One region of the Pseudomonas sp. H3_E04 genome, then DNA from elsewhere that is predicted to be linked to it. Evidence: predicted binding sites of a transcription regulator. Region 1 holds the regulator's gene; the other holds the start of a gene.

What was found. The regulator FliA, encoded in region 1, starts transcription of late flagellar genes. The targets are predictions, from matches to a motif close to CTAAAGTTTNNNNNNNNNNNGCCGNTAA.
Region 2: the regulator FliA is predicted to act here: its motif matches at 6,001-6,028, upstream of AB4N53_RS13875 (flagellar protein MotY).

The regions. Positions count from the first base shown of each region.
Region 1 covers NZ_CP162797.1:201,229-209,031, reverse strand. Annotated here, with positions in the region: gene motD (flagellar motor protein MotD) at 1-255, opposite strand, end outside; gene AB4N53_RS00945 (flagellar motor protein) at 268-1,008, opposite strand; gene AB4N53_RS00940 (protein-glutamate methylesterase/protein-glutamine glutaminase) at 1,008-2,153, opposite strand; gene AB4N53_RS00935 (chemotaxis protein CheA) at 2,203-4,476, opposite strand; gene AB4N53_RS00930 (protein phosphatase CheZ) at 4,530-5,318, opposite strand; gene AB4N53_RS00925 (chemotaxis response regulator CheY) at 5,337-5,708, opposite strand; gene fliA (RNA polymerase sigma factor FliA) at 5,876-6,616, opposite strand; gene fleN (flagellar synthesis regulator FleN) at 6,613-7,443, opposite strand; gene flhF (flagellar biosynthesis protein FlhF) at 7,560-7,803, opposite strand, start outside.
Region 2 covers NZ_CP162797.1:3,095,263-3,103,065, reverse strand. Annotated here, with positions in the region: gene AB4N53_RS13910 (molybdopterin oxidoreductase family protein) at 1-1,691, shown strand, start outside; gene grxD (Grx4 family monothiol glutaredoxin) at 1,789-2,130, shown strand; gene bfr (bacterioferritin) at 2,332-2,805, opposite strand; gene AB4N53_RS13895 (bacterioferritin-associated ferredoxin) at 3,006-3,224, opposite strand; gene AB4N53_RS13890 (peroxiredoxin) at 3,537-4,139, shown strand; gene rnt (ribonuclease T) at 4,214-4,891, opposite strand; gene pyrC (dihydroorotase) at 4,888-5,934, opposite strand; gene AB4N53_RS13875 (flagellar protein MotY) at 6,095-7,009, shown strand; gene AB4N53_RS13870 (argininosuccinate synthase) at 7,139-7,803, shown strand, end outside.

The DNA of each region.
Region 1 (7,803 bases):
ATCCTTGACCAGCGGCTTGGCCGGGGTCACGGTTTTCGGTCGTTCGTCGCCGATCGGAATCGGTTTGAGCGAGCGGTCGGAGTCGGTAAATACGCCGATCAGCGCTTCGGAGATGACTTTGTACTTGCCTTCGTTGATCGACGAAATCGAGTACATCACCACGAAGAACGCGAACAACAAGGTGATGAAATCCGCGTAGGACACGAGCCAGCGCTCGTGGTTAACGTGTTCTTCCTGGTGGCGACGACGAGCCATGAGGTTATTCCCTTAGTCCATGAAGCCTTGCAGCTTCAACTCAATGGAACGAGGGTTTTCACCTTCGGCGATCGACAGAATTCCTTCCAGCAACATTTCGCGATAACGCGACTGCCGCAACGCGATGGACTTGAGCTTGGCCGCGACCGGCAAGAGGATCAGGTTGGCACTGGCCACGCCGTAGATGGTCGCGACGAACGCCACGGCAATGCCGTTACCCAGTTGCGACGGATCGGCGAGGTTGCCCATCACGTGAATCAGGCCCATCACCGCACCGATGATGCCGATGGTCGGCGCATAGCCGCCCATGCTTTCGAACACTTTGGCTGCTTCGATATCGCGGGATTCCTGGGTGTAGAAATCCACTTCGAGGATGCTGCGAATGGCTTCCGGCTCGGCGCCGTCGACCAGCAGTTGCAGGCCCTTGCGCGAGTAGCTGTCGGGTTCGGCGTCGGCCACGCCTTCGAGGCCAAGCAAGCCTTCCTTGCGCGCCGTCAGGCTCCAATTGACCACGCGGTCGATGCCGCCGGCCAGGTCGACACGCGGCGGAAAGAAGATCCAGGCGAGAATCTGCATGGCGCGCTTGAACGCGCTCATCGGCGATTGCAGCAGCGCGGCACCGACCGTGCCGCCCAGCACGATCAGCGCCGCCGGGCCGTTGGCCAGCGCGCCGAGGTGGCCGCCTTCAAGGTAGTTGCCGCCGATGATGGCGACGAACGCCATGATGAGGCCGATAAGGCTGAGAACATCCATCAGATACACGCCTCGACGATGTGCTTGCCGATGTCGTCCAGACCGTACACCGCGTCAGCCAGATCGGCTTTGACGATGGCCATCGGCATGCCATAAATCACGCAACTGGCTTCGTCCTGCGCCCACACCGAACTGCCGCCCTGCTTGAGCAGACGCGCGCCTTCGCGGCCGTCGGCGCCCATACCGGTGAGGACCACTGCCAGAACTTTGTCGCCGTAGGACTTGGCTGCAGAACCGAAAGTGATGTCCACGCACGGCTTGTAATTCAGACGCTCGTCGCCCGGCAGAATCTTCACCGCGCCACGGCCGTCGATCATCATCTGCTTACCACCCGGCGCCAGCAGCGCCAGGCCCGGACGCAGGATGTCGCCATCCTCGGCTTCCTTGACGCTAATGCGGCAGAGCTTGTCGAGACGTTCGGCAAACGCTTTGGTGAACGCCGCCGGCATGTGCTGGATCAGCACGATCGGTGCCGGGAAATTCGCCGGCAATTGCGTCAGTACACGTTGCAGCGCGACCGGGCCGCCAGTCGAAGTGCCGATGGCTACCAGTTTGTAGGCTTTGCGTTTCGGTGCCGGCGACGAAGCGCTGGCAGCGGATGCACGGGCAGGCGCTGGCGCAGGCGCCGGACGTGCAGGGACAGGGCTGCTGTGGTTCGTGTGGCTGCCGTAGCTCGACGCTGCCGGAGCAGGCGTCGGCGCTGGCGCAGCGGCGGGAGCCGGCGCGCTGTACGCACTGAAACGACGATTGCTGCGCGAGATGCTGTGGACTTTCTCGCACAGCAGTTGCTTGACCTTCTCGGGGTTGCGCGAGATGTCTTCGAAATTCTTCGGCAGGAAATCCACCGCGCCGGCGTCCAGCGCATCGAGGGTTACCCGTGCACCTTCATGCGTCAGCGAGGAGAACATCAACACCGGGGTCGGGCAGCGCTGCATGATGTGCCGCACTGCCGTGATGCCGTCCATCATTGGCATCTCGTAGTCCATGGTGATCACGTCAGGCTTGAGGGCCATGGCCTGATCGATCGCCTCTTTACCGTTGGTGGCCGTGCCGACCACCTGGATGCTCGGATCCGCCGAAAGAATTTCCGAGACGCGGCGGCGGAAAAAACCCGAATCGTCCACCACCAGGACTTTGACTGCCATAAACACTCCATTAGGTGCAGCGGCGCGTCATCGCGCCGCCGCCCCGGATTCAAATACGCTTTGTGGCGTAACGCTTGAGCATGCTTGGAACATCGAGAATCAGCGCAATGCGGCCGTCACCGGTGATGGTGGCGCCGGACATGCCCGGAGTTCCCTGGAGCATTTTGCCCAATGGCTTGATGACCACTTCTTCCTGGCCGACCAGTTGATCGACGACGAAGCCGATCCGCTGAGTGCCCACCGAAAGAATCACCACATGGCCTTCGCGCTGCTCTTCGTGAGCGGCGGAACTGACCAGCCAGCGCTTGAGGTAGAACAATGGCAGCGCCTTGTCGCGCACGATCACCACTTCCTGACCGTCGACGACATTGGTGGTCGACAGGTCGAGGTGGAAGATTTCGTTGACGTTGACCAGCGGGAACGCAAAGGCCTGATTGCCGAGCATGACCATCAGCGTCGGCATGATCGCCAGGGTCAGCGGCACCTTGATGACGATCTTCGAGCCCTGGCCCTTGGTCGAATAGATGTTGATCGAACCGTTGAGCTGGGAAATCTTGGTCTTCACCACGTCCATGCCGACACCACGGCCGGACACGTCGGAGATCTCGGTCTTGGTCGAGAAACCCGGAGCGAAAATCAGGTTGTAGCACTCGGTATCGCTCAGGCGATCGGCCGCGTCCTTGTCCATCACGCCGCGTTTCACCGCGATCGAACGCAGGACGTTCGGGTCCATGCCTTTGCCGTCGTCGGAGATCGACAGCAGGATGTGGTCGCCTTCCTGCTCGGCCGCCAGCACCACGCGTCCGCCACGGGCCTTGCCCGATGCTTCACGTTCTTCCGGCGACTCGATGCCATGGTCGACGGCGTTGCGCACCAAGTGGACCAGCGGGTCGGCCAGAGCCTCGACAAGGTTTTTGTCGAGGTCGGTTTCTTCACCCACCAGTTCCAGGTTGATCTCTTTCTTGAGCTGACGTGCGAGGTCGCGAACCAGACGCGGGAAGCGCCCGAAGACCTTCTTGATCGGCTGCATCCGCGTCTTCATCACGGCGGTCTGCAGGTCAGCGGTGACCACGTCGAGGTTCGACACGGCCTTGGACATGGCTTCGTCGCCGCTGTTGAGGCCCAGGCGCACCAGACGGTTACGCACCAGCACCAACTCGCCGACCATGTTCATGATCTCGTCGAGCCGCGCGGTGTCGACGCGTACGGTGGTTTCCGCTTCGCTGGCCGGTTTTTCTGCCGGGGCAGCAGCTGGCGCACGGGCCGTAGCCGGTGCAGCAGCGGCGGCCGGTTTCGGCGCCTCTGCTTTCGCTTCAGGCTTGGCCGCAGGCTTCGGCGCAGCAGCGGCAGCCGGAGCTTTCGCCGCTGGCGTGGCGACGCTCGACGCAGAGCCGACAGTCGCCGCGCTGGCGTCAAACTTGCCTTTGCCGTGCAGTTCGTCGAGCAGCGATTCGAATTCGTGATCGCTGATCAGGTCACTGCCGGCCGCAGCGGCTGCCGGTGCAGCAGGTGCTGACGGAGCCGAAGCGATAGCCGATTCCAGCGCGTCAACGGCGAAGTTGCCCTTGCCATGCAACTGATCGAGCAAGGCTTCGAATTCGTCGTCGGTGATGTCCGAGCTGTCGCCCGCAGCAGGCGCGGCCGGAGCCGCCGGTGCTGGCGCCGGAGCGACCGCATCGACAGCAAACTGGCCCTTGCCGTGCAGCTGATCGAGCAGCGATTCAAATTCGGCGTCGGTGATTTCATCGCTCGCCGCCGTGTCGGCAACCGGCGCTGGAGCAACAACAGCAGCCGGGGCCTCGGCCTGGGCCTTGACGGCATTCAGCGAGTCCAGCAGTTGTTCGAATTCGTTATCGGTGATGTCTTCCGATGCGCTTTCAGCGACCGGTTCTTCCACCGCTTCTACCGGTGCGGCAACGGCTTCATCCGCCGATTGCGGCTCGGCCAGACGCGCCAGTGCGGCCAGCAGTTCCGGCGTGGCAGCGGTGATCGGTGCACGCTCACGGACTTCGCTGAACATGCTGTTCACCGCGTCCAGTGCTTCGAGCACCACGTCCATCAGTTCTGCATCAACGCGACGCTCACCCTTGCGCAGGATGTCGAACACGTTTTCGGCGATGTGACAGCACTCCACCAGCTCATTGAGCTGAAGGAAGCCGGCGCCCCCTTTTACAGTGTGGAAACCGCGAAAAATTGCATTGAGCAGATCTGCATCATCCGGGCGGCTTTCCAGCTCGACCAGTTGTTCGGACAGTTGCTCAAGAATCTCGCCGGCCTCAACCAGGAAATCCTGAAGGATCTCTTCATCGGCGCCGAAGCTCATTAATGGGGTGCTCCTACAGGTCTAAAAACCCAAAAAACCCGAATTCCGAAACTCTAGAATCCAAGGCTGGATAACAAATCGTCCACATCGTCCTGACCGGACACAACGTCTTCTCGTTTATCGGCATGAATCTGCGGACCTTCACCCTGCGAGAGATGTTTTTGTGGATCTTTTTCAGCAAGCATTGCAGCGCGGTCATGTTCGATGCCCGCAAAGCGGTCGACCTGACTGGCCATGAGCACGAGTTTGAGCAGATTGCTTTCGACTTCGGTGACCAGTTGGGTCACACGCTTGATCACTTGACCTGTGAGGTCCTGGTAATCCTGAGCCAGCAGGATGTCGTTGAGGTTGCTCGACACCGCACGGTTGTCCGTGCTGCTGCGTGACAGAAAACCGTCGACCCGGCGCGCCAGTTCGCGGAACTCTTCAGCCCCGACCTCGCGACGCATGAAGCGGCCCCAATCGGCGCTCAACGTCTGCGCTTCATCAGCGAGACTGTTGACCACCGGCGTGGCGCTTTCCACCAGATCCATGGTGCGGTTGGCCGCGGCTTCCGTCAGCTTGACCACATAGCCCAGGCGTTCGGTGGCGTCGGTGATTTGCGACACTTCCTCGGCCTGCGGCATGTGCGGATCGATCTGGAAATTGACGATCGCACTGTGCAGTTCACGTGTGAGCTTGCCCACTTCCTGATACAGGCCGCGGTCACGGGTCTGATTGAGCTCATGGATCAGTTGCACCGCGTCGCCGAACTTGCCTTTTTCAAGGCTCTCGACCAGTTCGACCGCGTGTTTTTTCAGGGTCGATTCGAAATCGCCCTGTGATGATTCGTTATGCTCCATAGCTCCCCCGCGCATTCATCAGCCGATGCGTTCGAAAATCTTCTCGATTTTGTCTTTCAACGCTTGAGCCGTGAAAGGTTTGACCACGTAACCGTTCACACCGGCCTGAGCGGCCTCGATGATCTGCTCGCGCTTGGCTTCAGCAGTCACCATCAACACCGGGAGGTGCTTGAGTTTTTCATCGGCGCGCACGTGACGCAGCAGGTCGATACCGGTCATGCCCGGCATGTTCCAGTCCGTTACCAGAAAGTCGATGCTGCCGCTGTTGAGCACCGGAATGGCAGTGGTGCCATCGTCGGCCTCGACGGTGTTGGTGAACCCAAGATCGCGCAGCAGGTTCTTGATGATCCGCCGCATCGTTGAGAAGTCATCAACGATGAGGATTTTCATGTCTTTGTTCAATTCGACCTCCAAGCAGTCTTAAACGCGCCCAGCACCTGGACGCGCCACTTCAATCAATCGGCATAGCACTCGAAGTTTGTCTGGAGCACAACGGATCGAGACCGGCGCCGTTCATCACCGCACCAGCCTCGTTTCGCAGTGTCCCCACACTGCCTTCAGCGCGCTCGCCACTCCCCCAAACGCCCCCGCAGACGGGCCGCGCACTGGCTGTGTAACTGGCTGACCCGCGATTCACTGACGCCAAGGACTTCACCGATTTCCTTGAGGTTCAGCTCTTCGTCGTAGTACAGCGCCAACACCAGTCGCTCACGCTCCGGCAAATTGGCAATCGCGTCCGCCAGCGCCGCCTGGAAGCGTTCATCTTCCAGATCGCGTGACGGCTCCATATGAGCACTCGCGCCATCCTCGTGCAGCCCTTCGTGTTCGCCGTCCTGCAGCAGGTCGTCGAAACTGAACAGGCGACTGCCCAAGGTGTCATTCAGAATCCCGTAGTAATCGTCGAGACTCAATTGGAGTTCGGCCGCAACCTCGTGATCTTTAGCGTCACGGCCGGTTTTAGCTTCAATCGAGCGAATCGCGTCGCTGACCATCCTGGTATTACGGTGAACCGAGCGTGGCGCCCAGTCCCCTTTGCGCACTTCATCGAGCATCGCGCCGCGGATTCGAATGCCCGCGTACGTTTCGAAACTGGCGCCTTTGCTGGCGTCGTATTTGGTCGAGACTTCCAGCAAACCGATCATCCCGGCCTGGATCAGGTCTTCGACCTGCACGCTGGCCGGCAGGCGCGCCAGCAAGTGATAGGCAATGCGCTTGACCAGTGGCGCGTAGCGCTCGATCAATTCGTATTGCGCGTCACGCGCCGACTTTTTGTAAAGATTCATGCCACTGGCGGTCATATCACAGGCCCTGCGGTTTGCTGCACGAGACGCTCGACGAAAAATTCCAGGTGCCCGCGCGGGTTGGCCGGCAGCGGCCAGGTGTCGACCTTCTGGGCAATGGCCTTGAAGGCCAGCGCGCACTTGGAACGGGGAAAGGCTTCGTAGACGGCGCGCTGCTTCTGCACCGCTTTGCGCACGCTTTCGTCGTACGGCACGGCGCCGACGTATTGTAGGGCGACGTCGAGGAAGCGATCCGTGACCTTGGTCAACTTGGCGAACAGGTTGCGCCCTTCCTGCGGGCTCTGCGCCATGTTGGCCAGCACGCGGAAGCGGTTCATGCCGTAGTCGCGGTTGAGCAACTTGATCAGCGCGTAAGCGTCGGTGATCGAAGTCGGCTCGTCGCAGACCACCAGCAACACTTCCTGGGCGGCGCGCACGAAACTGACTACCGAGTCACCAATGCCCGCAGCGGTGTCGATCACCAGCACGTCGAGATTGTCGCCGATGTCGCTGAACGCCTGGATCAGGCCAGCGTGTTGCGCCGGGCTCAGGTGCACCATGCTCTGCGTGCCGGAGGCCGCCGGCACGATGCGAATCCCGCCCGGGCCCTGCAACAGCACGTCGCGCAGTTCGCAACGGCCTTCGATGACGTCGGCCAGTGTGCGCTTGGGTGTCAGCCCCAGCAGAACGTCGACGTTGGCCAGGCCCAGGTCGGCGTCCAGCAGCATGACCCGACGGCCAAGCTCTGCCAGCGCCAGCGACAAGTTCACTGACACGTTAGTCTTGCCGACGCCACCTTTGCCGCCGGTCACCGCGATCACCTGTACGGGATGCATGCTGCCCATGTTATTTCTTTACCTTGTCTTGCATAGACGGAGGCCACATTACTGGCTGCGCGTTCACGATCGGAACAATGCGTGGCAGACCATCGATGTAGGTACAAAAACTGTTCATGATTACCTCAGCCAACCTGCTTGGTCGGGCTGTGATAGATATCAGCGAACATGTCAGCCATGGCTTCTTCGCTGGGTTCTTCCTGCATTTGCACGCTGACGGCGCGGCTGACCAGTTGATGACGGCGCGGCAGATGCAGATCATCCGGAATCCGTGGGCCATCGGTCAGGTACGCGACCGGCAATTCATGACTGATCGCCAGGCTCAACACTTCGCCGAGACTGGCCGTTTCATCCAGTTTAGTCAGGATG
Region 2 (7,803 bases), 2.9 Mb from region 1:
CGGTCGATCAACTGCCGCACCACCTCAGCAGTTATCTGATGTATGGCCACGGTTTGCTGTTGCCGATTCCGGACATCGATCACACCGATTTCATGCTGATCCTCGGCGGCAATCCGCTGGCGTCCAATGGCAGCATCATGACCGTGCCGGATGTCGAGAAGCGATTGAAGGCGATTCAGGCGCGCGGCGGCAAAGTGGTGGTGGTGGATCCGCGGCGCAGCGAAACCGCAGCGCTGGCTGATCAGCACGTGTTCGTCCGCCCGGGCGGCGATGCGGCGTTGTTGTTCGGCATGCTCAATACGCTGTTCAGCGAAGGCCTGACCCGCGACAGCCATTTGCCGGTCGATGGCCTCGACGAGGTGCGCAACGCTGTGGCTGCGTTTAGCGCCGAAGCCATGAGCCCGATTTGCGCGGTGCCGGCCGAACAGATTCGCCAACTGGCGCGCGACTTCGCTGCGGCACCGAGTGCGGTCTGCTACGGGCGCATGGGCGTTTCGACCCAGGCCTTCGGCACCCTCTGTCATTGGGTGGTGCAGTTGATCAATCTGGTCACCGGCAATCTCGACCGCGTTGGTGGTGCACTGTGCACCGAGCCAGCCGTGGACCTGGTGGCGTCAACCTCGGGCGGGCATTTCAACAAATGGCAGAGCCGGGTTTCCGGGCGTCCTGAATACGGTGGCGAGTTGCCGGTTTCAGCGCTCGCTGAAGAAATGCTCACGGAAGGCGAGGGGCAGATCCGCGCGCTGATCACCGTGGCCGGCAACCCGGTGTTGTCGACACCCAACGGCCGGCAGTTGGAGCAGGCGCTGGACGGCCTCGACTTCATGCTCAGCATCGACCTGTACATCAACGAAACCACGCGTTATGCCGACCTGATCCTGCCGTCGACCTCGGCGCTGGAGAACGATCACTACGACACCACTTTCAACCTGTTTGCGGTGCGTAACGTCACCCGCTTCAATCGCGCGATTCTCGCCAAACCCGAGGGGGCCTTGCATGACTGGGAAATCTTTGTCGGGCTGGCCAAGGCCTTTGCCGAGAAAACCGCCAAGGAACTGAAACCGACGATGCCGCCGGCGAAGATGATCGACATGGGCCTGCGCGTGGGCCGCTACGGCGATGCGTCCGAGCACAAACTGTCGCTGGCGACCCTGTTCGATCATCCGCACGGTATTGATCTGGGGGCGCTGAAGGCGAATCTGGCGTCACGCCTGAAAACGCCGAATCAGCGTATCCAGGCCGCACCGCCGGAAATTCTCGCCGACCTCGCACGCTTCGCCGCATTGCAGGCGCCGGCTGCCGATGAACTATTGATGATCGGCCGCCGCCATGTGCGCAGCAACAATTCATGGATGCACAACTTTCATCGACTGGTGAAGGGCAAGCCGCGGCATCAGTTGCTGATGCATCCGGATGACCTGGCCAGTCGTGGTCTGGCTGACGGGCAACGGGTTCGCGTGAGTTCGCGGGTCGGGCAGATAGAGGTGGAAGTGCTCGCCAGTCTCGACATGATGAAAGGCGTGGTCAGCCTGCCCCACGGTTGGGGCCATGCGCGCCCGGGCGTGCAGATGGCGATTGCCAGCGGCCAGCCGGGGTCGAGCGCCAACGACCTGACCGACGAGTGCCAGCTCGACGAATTATCGGGCAATGCGGCGTTGAACGGAGTGCCGGTGACGGTCGCGGCGGCTTGAGCAGGTCTGTCGGGGAGACCGAGCATGGCGCTCGGGATTCCGTTACAATGCGCCACCGTGCCGACCTCTGAGTCGGAAAGTTCAGCCGAGGTGCTCCATGGATATCATCGAAACGATTAAAGAGCAGATTGCCAACAACACCATTCTGCTTTACATGAAAGGCTCGCCGAATGCCCCGCAGTGCGGCTTCTCCGCAAAGGCTGCGCAGGCTGTGATGGCCTGTGGTGAAAAGTTCGCGTACGTGGACATCCTGCAGAACCCGGAAATCCGCGCCAACCTGCCAAAATACGCCAACTGGCCGACTTTCCCGCAACTGTGGGTTGGCGGTGAACTGGTCGGCGGCAGCGACATCATGACCGAGATGGCTGCAGACGGTTCGCTGCAAAGCACCATCAAGGCGGCTGTCGAAGCGGCAGCGGCGAACAAGTCCGAAGCCTGATTCTACGTTCATAGAGTTTCGCTCGGCGACGCGTCTCCTGTAGGAGCTGTCGAGTGAAACGAGGCTGCGATCTTCTGATCTTCAGCCAATAAAAAGCCCCGCATCTCGAAAGAGGGCGGGGCTTTTTGTTGGTTATACGAGTTGACTGAGTATCAAGGCTGAAATCGATAAAGATCGCAGCCTCGTTTCACTCGACAGCTCCTACTCTTCGCCCATCTGCGATTGCAGATAGTTTTCCAGGCCGATCTTGTCGATCAGGCCGAGCTGGGTTTCCAGCCAGTCGATGTGTTCTTCTTCCGACTCGAGAATGTCTTCGAGCAGTTCACGGCTACCGAAGTCGCCAACGGTCTCGCAATGAGCGATGGCGGCTTTCAGATCGGCATGGCCGGTCTTTTCGATGCGCAGGTCGCACTCGAGCATTTCGCGGGTGTGTTCGCCGATGTGCAGCTTGCCCAGATCCTGCACGTTCGGCAGGCCTTCAAGGAACAGGATGCGCTTGATCAGCTTGTCCGCGTGTTTCATCTCGTCGATGGATTCTTTGTATTCGTGCTTGCCGAGCTTGTTCAGACCCCAATCTTCGTACATGCGCGCATGCAGAAAGTACTGATTGATCGCGACCAGCTCATTGGCGAGGATCTTGTTGAGATGCTGGATGACTGTAATGTCGCCTTTCATGATCGGAGTCCTGCCCTGTATTAACCGTATATAAGGCGGAGTTTGAGCTTGGCAGTTATAAGTGTCAAACCTAAGTTATTGAATAATAAATGAAAATTAATCGGAATAAGAATGTTTGTGTTCCGCGTCTGGACGCTAAGCAATTGATTTTCAGGCATAAAAAAACCGGACATCTAGTCCGGTTCTTTGAAATGGGGGCATTAAGCGGCAGTAAATTCTACCGGGTAGGGGATCGCAGCCTGGGCGGTTTGCAGCTTGGTCAGGGTTTCGCGGACCACTTCCTTGGCAAGGCAGGCGCATTTGCCGCACTGGCTGGCGACGCCGGTGGCCTGGCGAACTTCTTTATAGCTGCAGCAACCTTCATAGATCGCTTCGCGGATCTGTCCGTCGGTGACGCCAGTGCAGAGGCAAACATACATAAGTAAGAACCGTCGCTGGTTGTGACTCAATTGCGATGGATCTTAATGTTAACGAGAATGATTGTCAAAGTGGTTTCTGAACGCTTCGCAGCCAATTTCCCAGCGACTGACGAACGGTATTTTCCAAACGCTTGTCTGACCCCATGAATACGCAGTGGACAAACGAACAGGGAAAATCCGTTACGGACAGGCCAAACACGCAGTGTATGATGGTCGTCCCTTGCGAAGAGGGTTCGTGTCACAGGGCTGTCGCCTGAGGGTGACAGGCTGGCCCGGACCCTGAACTTCAAGTTTTTACACCAGGAGATATCAATGAGCGTACTCGTAGGCAAACAAGCCCCAGACTTCACCGTCCCGGCCGTACTCGGCAATGGCGAGATCGTTGACAGCTTCACCCTGTCCTCGGCCATCAAAGGCAAATACGGCCTGGTGTTCTTCTACCCGCTGGACTTCACCTTCGTCTGCCCGTCCGAGCTGATCGCTCTGGACAACCGCATGGCTGACTTCAAGGCGCGCAACGTTGAAGTGATCGCTGTGTCGATCGACTCGCACTTCACCCACAACGCCTGGCGCAACACCCCGGTCAACAATGGCGGTATCGGCCAGGTGAAATACACCATGGCTGCCGACATGAAGCACGACATCGCCAAAGCGTACGACGTTGAATCCGAAGGCGGCGTGGCTTTCCGTGGCGCGTTCCTGATCGACGACAAAGGCGTGGTTCGCTCGCAGATCATCAACGACCTGCCGCTGGGCCGTAACATGGAAGAGCTGATCCGTCTGGTCGACGCGCTGCAATTCCACGAAGAGCACGGCGAAGTCTGCCCGGCCAACTGGAAGAAAGGCGACAAAGGCATGAACGCTTCGCCAGAAGGCGTTGCTGCATACCTGACCGAGAACGCTGCGGCCCTGTAAGGCGCAACGTCGAGGTACAAAAAAACCGGCCCACGTGGCCGGTTTTTTCATGCGCGGGATTTGCTCGACGAGGATCAGTCGTCGAAGTCTTCCCAGCCGCCCATCTGCTTCCAGCGATTGACGATGCCGCAGAACAGCTCAGCGGTCTTTTCGGTGTCGTAACGCGCCGAGTGCGCTTCACGACCGTCGAAATCGATGCCGGCCGCCTGACAGGCTTTCGCCAGCACGGTCTGACCGTACGCCAGACCCGCCAGGGTCGCGGTGTCGAAGCTGGAGAAAGGGTGGAACGGGTTGCGCTTCATGTCCAGGCGCGCAACGGCTGCGTTGAGAAAGCCCAGATCGAAACTACTGTTGTGCCCGACCAGAATTGCCCGCTTGCAGCCGTTGGCTTTCAGCGCCTTGCGGATGCCACGGAAGATGTCGGTCAGCGCGGTTTCTTCGCTGACGGCCATGCGCAGCGGGTGATCGAGCTTGATCCCGGTGAACTCCAGCGCTGCCGCTTCGACGTTGGCGCCTTCAAATGGCTCGACGCGGAAGAAGTAGGTGTGATCCGGGTAGACGAAACCCTTTTCATCCATGGCGATGGTGGTCGCGGCAATCTCCAGCAAGGCATCGGTGGCTGCGTTGAAGCCACCGGTTTCTACGTCGACGACAACCGGCAGGTAGCCGCGAAAACGCGCTGCCATGGGGTGACGGGAACCGCCGCCGCCACCTTGACCGTCCAGCTCATCGTCGAAATGCTCTTCACTCACGCGTGTTCCTCCAGCAGGCGCCAGCGCAGTTTTTCACCAGCGCGCAGCGGGATAACGGTCAGCTCGCCAAATGGCAGACTGGTCGGGGCGGTCCATTCTTCGCGAACCAGGGTGATGCGATCGGTGTTTGCCGGCAGGCCGTAGAAGCGCGGGCCGTTGAGGCTGGCGAAGGCTTCGAGTTTGTCCAGCGCGTTACGCTGCTCGAACGCTTCGGCATACATCTCGATGGCGGCGTAAGCGGTGTAGCAACCGGCGCAACCGCAGGCCGCTTCCTTGGCATGCTGGGCGTGGGGCGCCGAGTCGGTGCCGAGGAAGAACTTGGCGCTGCCGCTGGTGGCGGCGTCGAGCAAGGCTTCCTGATGCGTATTGCGCTTGAGGATCGGCAGGCAGTAGAAGTGCGGCCGAATCCCGCCCACCAGCATGTGGTTGCGGTTGTACAGCAGGTGATGCGCGGTGATGGTCGCGCCAACGTTGGCCGAGGCCTCGTTGACGAACTGCACGGCGTCGCCGGTGGTGATGTGTTCGAATACCACTTTCAGCGTCGGGAAACGCTCCACCACGCGGCGCATGTGCTCGTCGATGAAAATCTTTTCGCGGTCGAACACATCGACGTCGCCACGGGTGACCTCACCGTGGATCAACAGCGGCATGCCGACTTCGGCCATGGCTTCCAGCGCCGGGAAGATCTTGTCGATGCTGGTCACGCCGGAATCGGAGTTGGTGGTCGCGCCGGCCGGATACAGCTTGGCGGCGTAGACGAAACCGCTGGCCTTGGCCTGACGAATTTCTTCCGGTTGAGTGCGGTCGGTGAGGTACAGCACCATCAACGGTTCGAACTGACTGCCGGCCGGGCGGGCAGCGAGAATGCGCTGACGATAGCCGTCGGCTTCAGCGGCGTTGCGCACCGGCGGTACCAGGTTCGGCATGATGATCGCGCGCCCGAAGGTGCGGGCCACATCGGCAACGGTATTGGTCAACACGGCACCATCGCGAAGATGAATGTGCCAGTCGTCGGGACGCAGCAGGGTCAGGCGGTCGGACATGAGGGGATTCCAGGCGGGTCAAACTGAGGCGAATGCTACCGGAAAAGACTCTTGCAGGCACCCGCTATCAAGTTTTGCCCCAAGCGTCCGATATCCCGAAGGTATGCCGTAAACATTGTGTGAATCGGTGTTTGTGTTTCACAAGCCAATGGAGCCTCCCGTGCGCCAGCGTTATTTAGCCCTGCTCAGTGTGTTTGCCAGCCTTCCCGCGATGGCGCTGACTTACCAGACCCGTCTGGAGAACATTGAGTGGACGGTCGCCGGCGACCAGTTCGAGTGCCGCCTGACGCAACCGATCACCGATTTCGGCTCGGGCGAGTTCGTGCGCAAGGCCGGAGAGCAGGCGATCTTTCGCCTGAATGCCTACAACGCCATGCTCGGCGGCGGTTCGGCGACCTTGCTTGCCGCCGCTGCACCGTGGCAGCCGGGGCGCGGCGACATCAATCTGGGCTCTGTGCGTCTGGGCAGCGGCAATGTGTTGTTCAACAGCTCGCAATCCCAGGCTGGTGGATTGATCAGCGGCCTGCTGGATGGTCGCAGTCCGGTAGTACGCCGTGCTTCTGGCGATGGCCGAGTCTCGGAAGTGCGTCTGTTGCCGGTCAAGTTCAGCAAAGCGTTCAATGACTATCAAACCTGTGTGGCAAAATTGCTGCCGCAGAATTTCGACCAGATCAAGCAATCGCAGATCGGCTTTCCCGGTGAAGGCATTGATCTGGACCCGGCTGCCAAGGCCAAACTGCAGGTCATGCTCGACTATATGAAGGCCGATCCGACGGTGAACCACATCGAGCTCGATGGCCATTCCGACAACAGCGGCAATCGTCTGACCAACCGCGAACTGTCGCGGCGTCGGGCGCTGGCGGTAGTCGATTTCTTCAAGGCCAACGGCATCCAGGAATCGCAGATCACTGTGCGTTTCCACGGCGAGCAGTATCCGATCGTGCCTAACACCAGCAAGGCCAATCGTGCGAAGAATCGCCGGGTCAACGTGAAACTGTCACGTGTGGCACCGACCGCCGCCCCTGCGCCAGCACCGCAGGCGAGCACGCCAGCCGCCGCCGCAGCGACTTCCTGACCCGCCGGTCATCGTCGCGCTCTCGACAGGTTCTGTCGCTTTGTCGTCTTAAGCTGTCGCGCCTCTGTAAATTATCGCGTTGGAGCGGTAGACTCCCCGGCTTTCCGTAGAACCCCGTGGAGTGATGGCATGGCGGACGTAAACAAGGTCGTTCTGGCGTATTCCGGCGGCCTGGACACTTCGGTGATCCTCAAGTGGCTGCAGGATACTTATAACTGTGAAGTGGTGACCTTCACCGCCGATCTCGGTCAAGGCGAAGAGGTCGAGCCGGCCCGCGCCAAGGCTCAGGCCATGGGCGTCAAAGAAATCTACATCGACGACCTGCGCGAAGAGTTCGTGCGTGATTTCGTATTCCCGATGTTCCGCGCCAATACCGTTTACGAAGGCGAGTACCTGCTGGGTACTTCCATCGCCCGTCCGCTGATCGCCAAGCGCCTGATCGAAATCGCCAACGAAACCGGCGCCGACGCCATTTCCCATGGCGCCACCGGCAAGGGCAACGACCAGGTGCGTTTCGAACTGGGCGCCTACGCGCTCAAGCCGGGTGTGAAAGTGATCGCCCCTTGGCGCGAGTGGGACCTGTTGTCCCGCGAGAAGCTGATGGACTACGCCGAGAAGCACGCGATCCCGATCGAACGCCACGGCAAGAAAAAATCCCCGTACTCGATGGACGCCAACCTGCTGCACATCTCCTATGAAGGCGGCGTGCTGGAAGACACCTGGACCGAGCACGAAGAAGACATGTGGCGCTGGACCGTCTCCCCGGAGAAGGCCCCCGATACCCCGCAATACCT